DNA from 2 places in the Kaistia defluvii genome. Region 1 is predicted to be linked to the other one. Evidence: predicted binding sites of a transcription regulator. Region 1 holds the regulator's gene; the other holds the start of a gene.
What was found. Region 1 encodes LexA, which represses DNA repair genes until DNA is damaged. Its sites were predicted from a motif close to TGTTCNNNNTGTGTTCNG; they were not measured.
Positions count from the first base shown of each region.

Region 2: the regulator LexA is predicted to act here: its motif matches at 2,187-2,204, upstream of ABIE08_RS23175 (helicase-related protein).

Region 1 is NZ_JBEPSM010000001.1:658,573-663,811, forward strand. Features, by position in the region: gene ABIE08_RS03125 (ComEC/Rec2 family competence protein) at 1-1,990, shown strand, start outside; gene lexA (transcriptional repressor LexA) at 1,984-2,688, opposite strand; gene ABIE08_RS03135 (glycine betaine ABC transporter substrate-binding protein) at 3,327-4,373, shown strand; gene ABIE08_RS03140 (ABC transporter permease) at 4,532-5,239, shown strand, end outside.
Region 2 is NZ_JBEPSM010000006.1:35,090-40,328, forward strand. Features, by position in the region: gene ABIE08_RS23175 (helicase-related protein) at 1-2,078, opposite strand, end outside; gene ABIE08_RS23180 (DUF3108 domain-containing protein) at 3,386-4,243, opposite strand; gene rpmB (50S ribosomal protein L28) at 4,501-4,806, shown strand; gene ABIE08_RS23190 (VUT family protein) at 4,815-5,239, shown strand, end outside.

The sequences.
Region 1 (5,239 bases):
GGTGCTGGCGCGCTTGCGGCCGGCATCCGGGCCGGTGCTGCCGGGCGGATATGATTTCGCGCGCGATTCCTATTATCGCGGCATCGGCGCCACCGGCTTCGGCTATGGCGCGGCGCAGTCGGCCGAACTCGGCCGCGCGCCGCTGTCGATCCGCCTGCGCCAGTCGCTGGAGGCGGTCCGCGAAGCGATCCGCGCCCGCATCGTCGCCAATCTCGATGGCGAGAGCCGCTATATCGCCTCGGCGCTGATCATCGGCGATGCCGGCGGGCTCTCCGAGACGACGGAGGACGATCTGCGCCTCTCCGGCCTCGCGCATGTGCTTTCCGTCTCCGGCCTGCACATGGTGCTGGTGACCGGGGTGGTGTTCTGGAGCGTGCGGGCCGGGCTGGCGCTGATCCCGTCGCTGGCGCTGCGTCGGCCGATCAAGAAGTGGGCGGCGATCGCGGCGCTGCTGGTCAGCGGCTTCTACCTGCTGATCTCCGGCCTCGACGTCGCCGCGCAACGCTCCTTCATCATGACCTCGATCGCCTTCCTCGCCATCCTGCTCGACCGGCGGGCGATCTCGATGCGCAATGTCGCGCTGGCGGGGCTGGTCGTCCTGGCGATCACGCCGGAAAGCATCCTCTCGGCCAGCTTCCAGATGTCGTTTGCCGCAACGATCGCCCTCGTTGCCGGCTTCGAGATGCTGGCGGACCGCCGGCGCAACAACCCCGTGCCGCGTCTCGGCGCCCGCAGCGGCGCGGCCGCCTTGCCGAGGCGCGCCTTCCTGTTCGTCGCCGGCATGGCGCTGACCTCGCTGCTTGGCGGCCTCGGCACGACGCCCTTCGCGCTCTATCATTTCCAGCGCATGGCGCCGCTGTCGATCCTGGCCAATGTCGCGGCGATGCCGCTCACCGACTTCCTCATCATGCCCTTCGCGCTGCTTTCGGTGCTCGCCATGCCGTTCGGATTGGAGGCGCTGCCCTTCGCGGTCGTGCACTGGGGCATTGACGGCATGCTCGGCGTGTCGGCGACGGTCGCCCGATGGTCGGGCCAATCCGGCGGCGCGGCGATGCCGGGCGTCGCGGCCCTGCTGCTGTTCGTCGGTGGTTTCGTCTGGCTGGCGCTCTGGCGCGAGCGCTGGCGGCTGCTCGGCGTCGTGCCGATGCTGGCGGGAATTGCACTCGCCCTGTTCCCAGCGCGACCGGACCTACTGGTCAGCGCGGATGGCAGGCAGATGGCGATCCGGGGCGGGGACGGCCTCTATCGCATTGTCGCGCGCAAGCCGGACCGGTTCGTCAGCGATATCTGGCTTCGATCCGATGGCGACGAGCGGGACGCGAAGGCGGCGTTGCAGGCGGGCGGCTGCGACGCAGCCGGCTGCGTCGGCCGAATGCCGGATGGGAGCTGGGTGGCGCTGGCGCTCGACCGCGCGGCGTTCGAGGAGGATTGCCGCCGCGCCATGCTGGTGGTGACGCCGCTGGCGGCGCCCGAAACCTGCCTTCGCCATACTGCCGTGATCGATCGCGGCACGCTGGAGCGCTCGGGCTCGCTGGCCATGTGGCCGCGCGGGACGGTGGCATCATCAGAGGGGAGTGCCGAGGGGCTGGCATCCGAAAGGGCGGGACCGAAGTCAACTGAGGCGCAACCGAAGACGGCTGTCGCCGAGGCCAGTTCCTCTATGGAGCCGCGCCGAGCGGGTACTTCATCAGAGAGTGCTGTCGAGCAGGCGGTCAAAGCGGCGGCAAGCGCAGGGCCGGAGCCGGCCGCAGCGCGGCAGGTGACGGTTATCCCTGATGCCGGCCTCCCCATGGAGCCATCGCGCTACAATCTCGTCGAGCGCAATGCCGAAGACGAGGACGTGCTGCCGCCGGAGCCCTCGGCCACAGCTGAGTCACAGACTGCGCCGCCCGATCCATGGCTCGGCCGGCGCTTCGAGATTCGCACCGCCTATGCGCCGGTGCGAAGGCCCTGGATGCCGCCCTATGAGGACGACCCGGCCGATCAGTAGGTCCGCAGCAGCCCGACCAACTTGCCCTGAATGCGGACGCGATCCGGCCCGAAGATCCGCGTCTCATAGGCGGGGTTCGCCGCTTCGAGCGCGATCGAGGCGCCCTTGCGCCGCAGCCGCTTCAGCGTCGCCTCTTCCTCGTCGACCAGCGCCACGACGATGTCGCCGGATTCCGCATTGTCGCTCTTGCGGATCAGCACCGTGTCGCCGTCGAGGATGCCGGCCTCGATCATCGAATCGCCGCGTACTTCGAGCGCGAAATGCTCGCCGCCGCGCAGCATTTCCGGCGGCACGGTGATGGAATGGCTCTGGGTCTGGATGGCCGAGATCGGCACGCCGGCGGCGATACGGCCCATGACGGGGATGATCACCGGCTCGGCGACGTCGTGCATGTCGTCGACCGGGCGGACCTTGCCGAGGCTGCCTTCGATCACGCTGGGCGAGAAGGCCTGCTTCTTCGGACGCGCCATGGCCGGCGTCATCGTCTCCGGCAGGCGGACCACTTCCAGCGCGCGGGCCCGGTTGGGCAGGCGGCGGATGAAGCCGCGTTCCTCGAGCGCCTTGATCAGCCGGTGGATGCCCGATTTGGAGCGGAGATCCAGCGCATCCTTCATCTCGTCGAAAGAGGGGGGAACGCCCGCTTCCTTGAGCCGCTCCTGGATGAACATGAGGAGTTCATACTGCTTCCGGGTGAGCATGTTGATCTCGCGCTGCGGGCATTGCCAAGGGAGTGTCGCCGTACCCCGGACGACGGAGCCGGGCGGGATGGCGGACACGGGAATCATTTAGGTACAAAACGCGAACAGAATAGCTGTTCCCGATGCGTTCCGCAAGACCGGCGCTGGGTTGGGCTCCCGGGCGGGCCGCGTGCGCCGGCGCGAACGGGCGACGTCCGGCGCGTCAGAGGCTGCGGGTCGGCAGCCAGATCGGCAAAGGGTGAACGCGGACAAGCGTGCGCCGTCTTCGCTCGGTGCGAAACGCCTTCTCGCGCCGGCAGCGTTTCGGCGCAAGTCTCCAGATTCCGGGTACCGTAGAGGAAGGTTGTCACGAAGGGATCCCGCCTGAACCGGCGGCAGCCGGTGATTTTGCGGCGGGCACCGAGATCTCGCACAGCAGTGCGAAATTTATTTTTTCTTGGCGATCGTATCCGGCGCGGCGGCGCTATGTTCGGACAGGTGATATTTTCTTGGCAGAGAAAGCCAAGAGCATGACAAAGGATGATCGATCAAGAATAAGGCGATCTCGTCGCCAATTTATGGCAATGTATTGTCGGATTTGACACAATTGCACTGTGTCCCTATGGTCTCGATCATCAACTGACACGAGGTTCTATCCGATGATATTCAAATCCGGTGGCATTGCCGCCGCGATCGCCGTTGCGTTTTTGTCCGCCACGAGCCATTCCGCGCTTGCCCAGGGATCCGATCCGCAAGCCACTGACGCCGCCAGCTGCGGCACCGACCGAACTATCGATATCGCCGAGATGACCTGGCCCTCCGCGGCCGCCTTGGCGCATATCCATGCCATCATTCTCGAGAAGGGTTTCGGCTGCAACGTCGAGATCGTCACCGGCGACACCGTTCCGACATCGTCCTCGATGTTGACGCGCGGCAGCCCGGCGGTGGCGCCCGAACTCTGGACCAGCACGATCCAGGAGCCCTGGGCGAAGGGCCTGGCCGACGGCAAGGTCGTCGAGCTGACCAACGCCATCACCGACGGCACCGTCGAGGGCTGGTTCATCCCGCGCTATGTCCAGAAGGCGAATCCCGACATCAAGACCGTCCAGGACGTGATCGGCCATCCCGAGCTGTTCCAGGATCCCGAGGACAGCAGCAAGGGGCGGCTCTATTCCTGTCCGCCGGGCTGGGCCTGCGAAATTTCCACCGGCGCTCTGTTCGAGGCGCTCGGCATGAAGGACAAGGGCTGGAACCTGTTCTCGCCCGGCTCCGGCGGCGCGCTGGACGCCTCGATCGCCCGCGCCTTCACCCGCGAAGAGCCGATCCTGTTCTACTATTGGGGACCGACGGCCATCCTCGGCAAGTATGACGCCGTGCAGCTGGATCTGGGTCCGACCAAGCCGGACGTCTATGCCTGCAACACCAGCCGCGATTGCACCGACAAGCCGGGCGTGACCGCCTATCCGTCCTCGCCGGCCGTTGTCGGCGCGGCGAAGTGGATCGAGAGCGATGCGCCGAATGTCGCCGGCTATCTCGCCAAGGTCGGCCTAACCAATGCCGAGATCAGCGAGATCCTCGTCTATGGCGACGAGAACAAGGCAGACGCCGCGGCGACCGCGCTCAACTTCCTGAAGACCAAGGAAGACCGCTGGACGAGCTGGGTCGCGCCGGAAGTGGCCGCCAAGGTCAAGGCCAGCCTCAACTGACATCGCCGACAGGCAAACGGACGGCCGGGTGGTTTCCCGGCCGTTTCCGTTTTGCCGCTGCCCTGCGCCCCTGGCCATCAAGGCCGGGCAGGGCGGGCGCCTTCGCGCGTCCATAGCGAATTTGCCCCGCCATGGCGGGATGAAGAAAGAGACAGATCTTGTTTCCTCAACTGATTGATACGCGGCCCTGGCGCCGCGCGGTCGATGACGGCCTGAACTGGGTCGTCCGCCATTGGGGCGGGACCTTCGAGGCCGCCGCCTATCCGCTCCTCATGCTGCTCAAGGCGATCGAGAACCTGCTGATCGCGACGCCTTGGTGGCTGATCATCGCGGTGCTGACCGGTATCGCCTGGCTTGCCACGCGGCGCTGGCCGCTGCCGGCCGTGGTGCTGGGCGCGCTGCTGTTCCTCGGCGTGATGGATCTCTGGAAAGATGCCATGACGACCATGGCGCTGATGATCACGGCGACGCTCGCCGCCATCCTCGTCTCGATTCCCGTCGGCGTCTGGATGTCGCGCTCGCTGCGCACCCGGCAGGCGGTTGCGCCGGTCCTAGACCTGATGCAGACCCTGCCGAGCTTCGTCTACCTGATCCCGACGGTGATGATCTTCGGCCCCGGCAAGATCCCGGCGCTGATCGCCACCATCGTCTATGCCGCGCCGCCGCTGGTGCGGCTGACCGATCTCGGCCTCCGTTCGGTCGATCCGGCCGTGATGGAGGCCAGCCGCGCCTTCGGCACCAATCCGCGCCAGCGCCTGCTCGGCGTGCAGATCCCGCTCGCGCTGCCCACCATCCTCGCCGGCATCAACCAGACGACGATGATGGCGCTCTCCATGGTGGTGATCGCCTCGATGATCGGCGCCGGC
Region 2 (5,239 bases), on a different contig from region 1:
GGGGCGGGCTTCAGCAGGGCCGGGACGTAGATGTGATAGGCGCCGAAGCGCACGCCCAGCTTGCGCAGGCCCGAGCGGGCCTCCTGGTCGAGCGCCTTGATCTCCTCGGCGATCTCCGAGCGCTCCAGCACGCCCTGGCCTTCGACGATGCGGAAGGCGATGCCGCGGGCGGGCGCCGAAAGCTCGACGCCGGCCAGAAGCTCGAACAGCGGCTTCAGCAGCGTCTCGATATGGCTCTTCAGCCAGATGTCGACGCGGTCCTGCACGCGCTCGCGGGCCGGGCCCGTCAGGCCTTCATCCGCCAGCAGGATCAGGCGCGGGCGCAGGGCGTCGTCGGTTGCGACGATCCTTGCCACCGGCGCGCCGAGCCAGCGTAGCGTACCGTCGGTCGACAGCACGAATTCGGGATTGGGCGCGTTGCCGATTTTCTGGGCACGGCGTTCGATTTCGCCGGCAAGCGCCTTCTGGGCAATCGCCCCGATCGCTTTGGCGTCCGGTCCGTCGGCCTGGGGATCTGGCGTGAAGCGGAAACCCTGCAGGCTTCCGACATGCTGTCCCTCGACCAGCACATCGCCGGAGGTCGTGATTTCTGCTTCGAGCATGGCGTTTTCTCTGAGCCGCTTCATCAGTACACTTGTGCGCCGATCCACGAAACGCTGAGTGAGCCTTTCGTGGAGCGCATCGGAAAGACGATCCTCTATAGCGCGCGTGCGCTCCTGCCAATGGCGAGGATCCTTAAGCCAGTTAGGCCGGTTTGCCGCAAAGGTCCATGTCCGAATGTGCGCAATGCGGTTGGCGAGCGTATCGATATCGCCATCTGTGCGATCTGCAAAGGCGACCTGACGCTGAAACCAGTCGTCCGGGACCGCGCCGTCGCGGGCGACGAAGGTGAAAATATCGCCGACCAGCTCGGCATGATTAGCCGGTGCAATGCGTCGATAATCAGGCGTCTGGCAAATATCCCAGAGCAGTTCGAGCCGCTCGCGACGATCGGCCAGCCCCCGGATGCCCGGATCCCGGGCAAGGATTTCCAGCACCGTGACGTCCTCGGAGGGCGGCGCCTTGGACAGGCCCTCATGGCCCGGAGGACGGTCCAGACTGGCGCGAAGCGTATCGATCGAGCGGAAATCGAGCGCACGATTGCGCCATTGCAGCGTGCGCACCGACATGAAGTGGTGGCTTTCGAGCGCCTCGATCAGCTCGTCCTCGAAGGGATCGACCTGGCCGGTGACGCCGAAGGTGCCGTCGCGCGTGTGGCGTCCGGCGCGGCCGGCGATCTGGCCGAGCTCGGCCGCCGTCAGCCGGCGATACTGGAAGCCGTCGAACTTGCGCTCCTGCGCGAAGGCGACATGGTCGACGTCGAGATTGAGGCCCATGCCGATCGCATCGGTGGCGACGAGAAAATCGACATCGCCCGACTGATAAAGTTCGACCTGGGCGTTTCGGGTGCGCGGGCTCAGCGATCCGAGAACCACTGCGGCGCCACCGCGTTGCCGGCGAATCAGTTCGGCGACCGCATAAACCTCGTCGGCCGAGAAGGCGACGACGGCCGAACGGCGGGGCAGGCGGGTGATCTTCTTCGAGCCGGCATAGGTCAGCATCGACATGCGCGGGCGGGTGACGATCTCGATGCCCGGCAGAAGCTTTTCCAGGATGCCGCGCATGGTGGCGGCGCCCAGCAGCAGCGTCTCGTCGCGGCCGCGCAGGTTCAGCAGCCGATCGGTGAAGACATGGCCGCGATCGAGATCGGCGGCGAGCTGGATTTCGTCGATGGCGACGAAGGAAACGTCGGTATGCGAGGGCAGGGCCTCGACCGTGCAGACACGAAAGCGCGGATTGGGCGGGACGATCTTTTCCTCGCCCGTGATCAGCGCCACCGATTCCGCGCCGACCCGGGCCACGATCCGGCCATAGACCTCGCGCGCCAGCAGGCGCAGCGGCAGGCCGATGATTCCCGAGGAATGCGCGAGCATCCGCTCGATCGCCAGATGGGTCTTGCCGGTATTGGTGGGCCCCAGAACGGCAGTGACATTGCGCCCGCCCGCTCCGGCGCCTGGTGGTCTCGTCCGTTCATTCATATCGCGGGCAGTCTCACTTCCAGATCAACGCTACCGAGCATGCCCCTGTATCATGTCGAAACAGAGAAGCGCTTTCAGGCCGGGCCGCGAGCGGCGCCGGTTAAGTTCTAGAACCTTACTGGAACAAACGAGGTCCGAATCGCTGACTCCCCGGAAATCGCGTTCTGTTCACCACCATATATGTGCCGCTCCAACGCCGGCGCACGAAATAGTGCCGCAGGTTTGCCCCGAAAGGCCGCAAAAGGCCTTGCGTCGTTAACGTTTGCCGGTCCGGGCGGTCGCAGCGTGGTTAGCGGGAGATGAATTGGGTCCAGGCTGCCGGGCCCAGTGGCGTTAAGGACTCGACCGAATCCGGAACGGAGCATGGACGAATCGCTGGCGAATCGCCGTTCCGGATTCGTGCCGGCTAGCGATGGTGTCGCGCTTGGGTCCGGGCACCATGGGCAGGGTGCGCTGTCGGCAGGCGTCTGGATGGTGTCCGCGGGATCTCGGCTTCCCGGCGGGCGCGCGTTAACGGGTGGCAGGCGGGGTGTCGCAATTCGGGACAGGCGGCATGGGGGGCCGGTCGGGCGGACGATATCGATCGTGACAGCGCGATGGCATTGGAGCGGGTTGCGGGAAGGAAGCCCCTCACCCCAACCCTCTCCCGCAAGCGGGCGAGGGGGCTCGCCCGCGCCCGTGGCCGTCGCAGGCTCCCGGCGCCCGTGGCTGTCGCAGGCTCCCTGCGTCTATGGCTGTCGCCTCGCCCTCGATGAAGACCGCCGGCCCAAAAGCCCTCGCCCGCTTGCGGGAGAGGGTGGGGTGAGGGTCTTACTTGGGGCGGGCTGACGCGGAGGCGTTGTGCGTCCTTCGAGACGGCCCTTCGGGCCTCCTCAGGATGTTGAGATGGGAGATTGGGCCACAAGGCCGAGTGTCGAGGGAACTCGACCTTAACGCTCGGCTGCTGGGGGGGGCGGCAAAACAGAGGCAGAGACGAAACCCAACCCAAACGGACCCTGTCCCCAAGGGGCTCCTTTGCCCAACAGCAAAATTCTCAACAGGCTGACCGGGCCTCATCACGACTCGTGTCGGCTACTGAGAGGCAGACGCTCCTCAGATCGCACGATCGTAACGACCCACACCGGTGTCATCCCGGCCGGAGATCAGCGATCCTTTTAACTGGGATTGGGAAGCGCAGCGCCCGAGGCTTCGGATGCATGGGTTCCCGCTTTCGCGGGAATGACGGCGAGCGAGTGGAGAACGCCGCGCTTACGGTGCGAAAATCGGAGCGATCGAAGCCCGCACCGGACCTCGCGCCGGACCGCCGGCTATTCCGCCGCGGCGCGCCGTGTCTCGGCTTCGCCGACGAAGCGTGAGGCATGGATGGTCAGCATGCCGACCTCGGTGCCGATCTGCATCCGGAAGGGCATCATCACGCCGAGGCTCTCGACCGGGGCCAGCCAGACTTCGAGCGCCTTGTTGTTTTCCATATATTCGATCGCTTCGCGCGTCGGCCTGTGGCCGGCGACCGGGACGTAACGGGCGCCGCAGACGACGACCGAGCCCTTGTAGGAGCCGTTCTGGCCGTCCACCTCGGCGGTGCCCTTATAGTAGAGCTTGACGTCGAAGCGCTGCCAGCCGTCGAACACGGGAACCGTGCGGTTGCAGGCCGCCGCGAGGTTGCCCTTGACCATCGGCACGATCATCGCGCTCAGCGGGTCGAAGATGTTGCGCTTGTGCTGCGGCAGCAGGGGAACGCGGTCCGCCTTCTTGGCCAGCGGCGGCATGGCGGCGACATTGACGATGGTGCCGCTGTTCATCTGCATCGATACGGTAGAGTTTCGGCGGCCGTTCTCGCTGGTGTCGAGCATGTAGGCGGCGGGCAGGACGCGCGAGCCGACGATGCGGCCGCTGCTCTTCAGGAAACCCTTGCCGTCGGAGACGAAGCGGCTGACGCCGCTGGTCGAACCGCGCGCCGTGATCGTGTAGCCCTTGTCGTCGAAAACCGTATCGAGCGCGAAACGGCCGATGGTCAGCCCGCCGAGCAGGATGTTATATTCCGCGTCGACCTTGCCGGCCTGCTGCTGCGCGGGCGCGGCGACAGCCGACGGCGCAACCGACGCCACGGGTGCGGCGGCCACGAGGAGCGGCAGGACAAGGGCACGGAAGAGGCGGAGCGATTGCATGGGAATTGTTCCGTCGGAGGAGCGGCCCAAAGCCGGTTCTCATCCCTGAGTCCGGCTTCGGCTTCGTGGTCGTGATGATGCCCCCAAATCACTTCGCGCGATTCTAGGTGATTTGCACCGTCTTCGTCACTAGGGATTGCGCGCTGAATGCTTGACGACCGAAGCTTCGGCCACTATGAGAAGGCCCACTTTCCGATACCCCTGTCGCGATGGATGCCGAGCCCGGCGCGTTGCGGCGGAAAAGAAGGATTTCTGTTATGTCCCGTGTCTGCGAGTTGACCGGCAAGGCCGTCATGACCGGCAACACCGTCAGCCATGCCAACAACAGGGCGCGTCGTCGCTACCTGCCGAACCTCGTCAACGTGACGCTGATCAGCGACGCGCTCGGCCGCAGCTTCAAGCTGCGCGTTTCGGCTTACGGCCTGCGCTCGGTCGAGCACCGCGGCGGTCTCGACGCGTTCCTGGCCAAGGCCAGCGCCAGCGAGCTGTCCGATCGCGCCCTGACGCTCAAGCGCGCCATCGCGAAGAAGACCACCGAGCAGGATAGCGTCGCAGCCGCCTGAGGCCTCCGATGATCAAGCCGGGTCACATCATTGCGGCCGCCTTCATGGCGGCCGTTGTCGTTCTGTCGAATATCCTCGTCCAGTATCCGGTCGAGGCTATGGTCGGCCGGCTGGCGCTTGCCGATCTGCTGACCTGGGGCGCGTTCACCTATCCGTTCGCCTTCTTCGTCAGCGACCTGACCAACCGCCGCTACGGCCCGCGCGTCGCGCGGATCGTCGTGCTGGTCGGCTTCGTTTGCGCCGTCCTCGTGTCGTTCAAGCTGGCGACGCCGCGTCTCGCGATCGCCTCGGGCACCGCCTATCTGTTCGGCCAGCTGCTGGATATCAGCCTGTTTGCCCGGCTGCGCCGTCAGGCCTGGTGGCGTGCCCCGCTGGCGGCATCCGTCGTCGGCTCGGTGGTCGACACCGCGATCTTCTTCACGCTCGCCTTCGC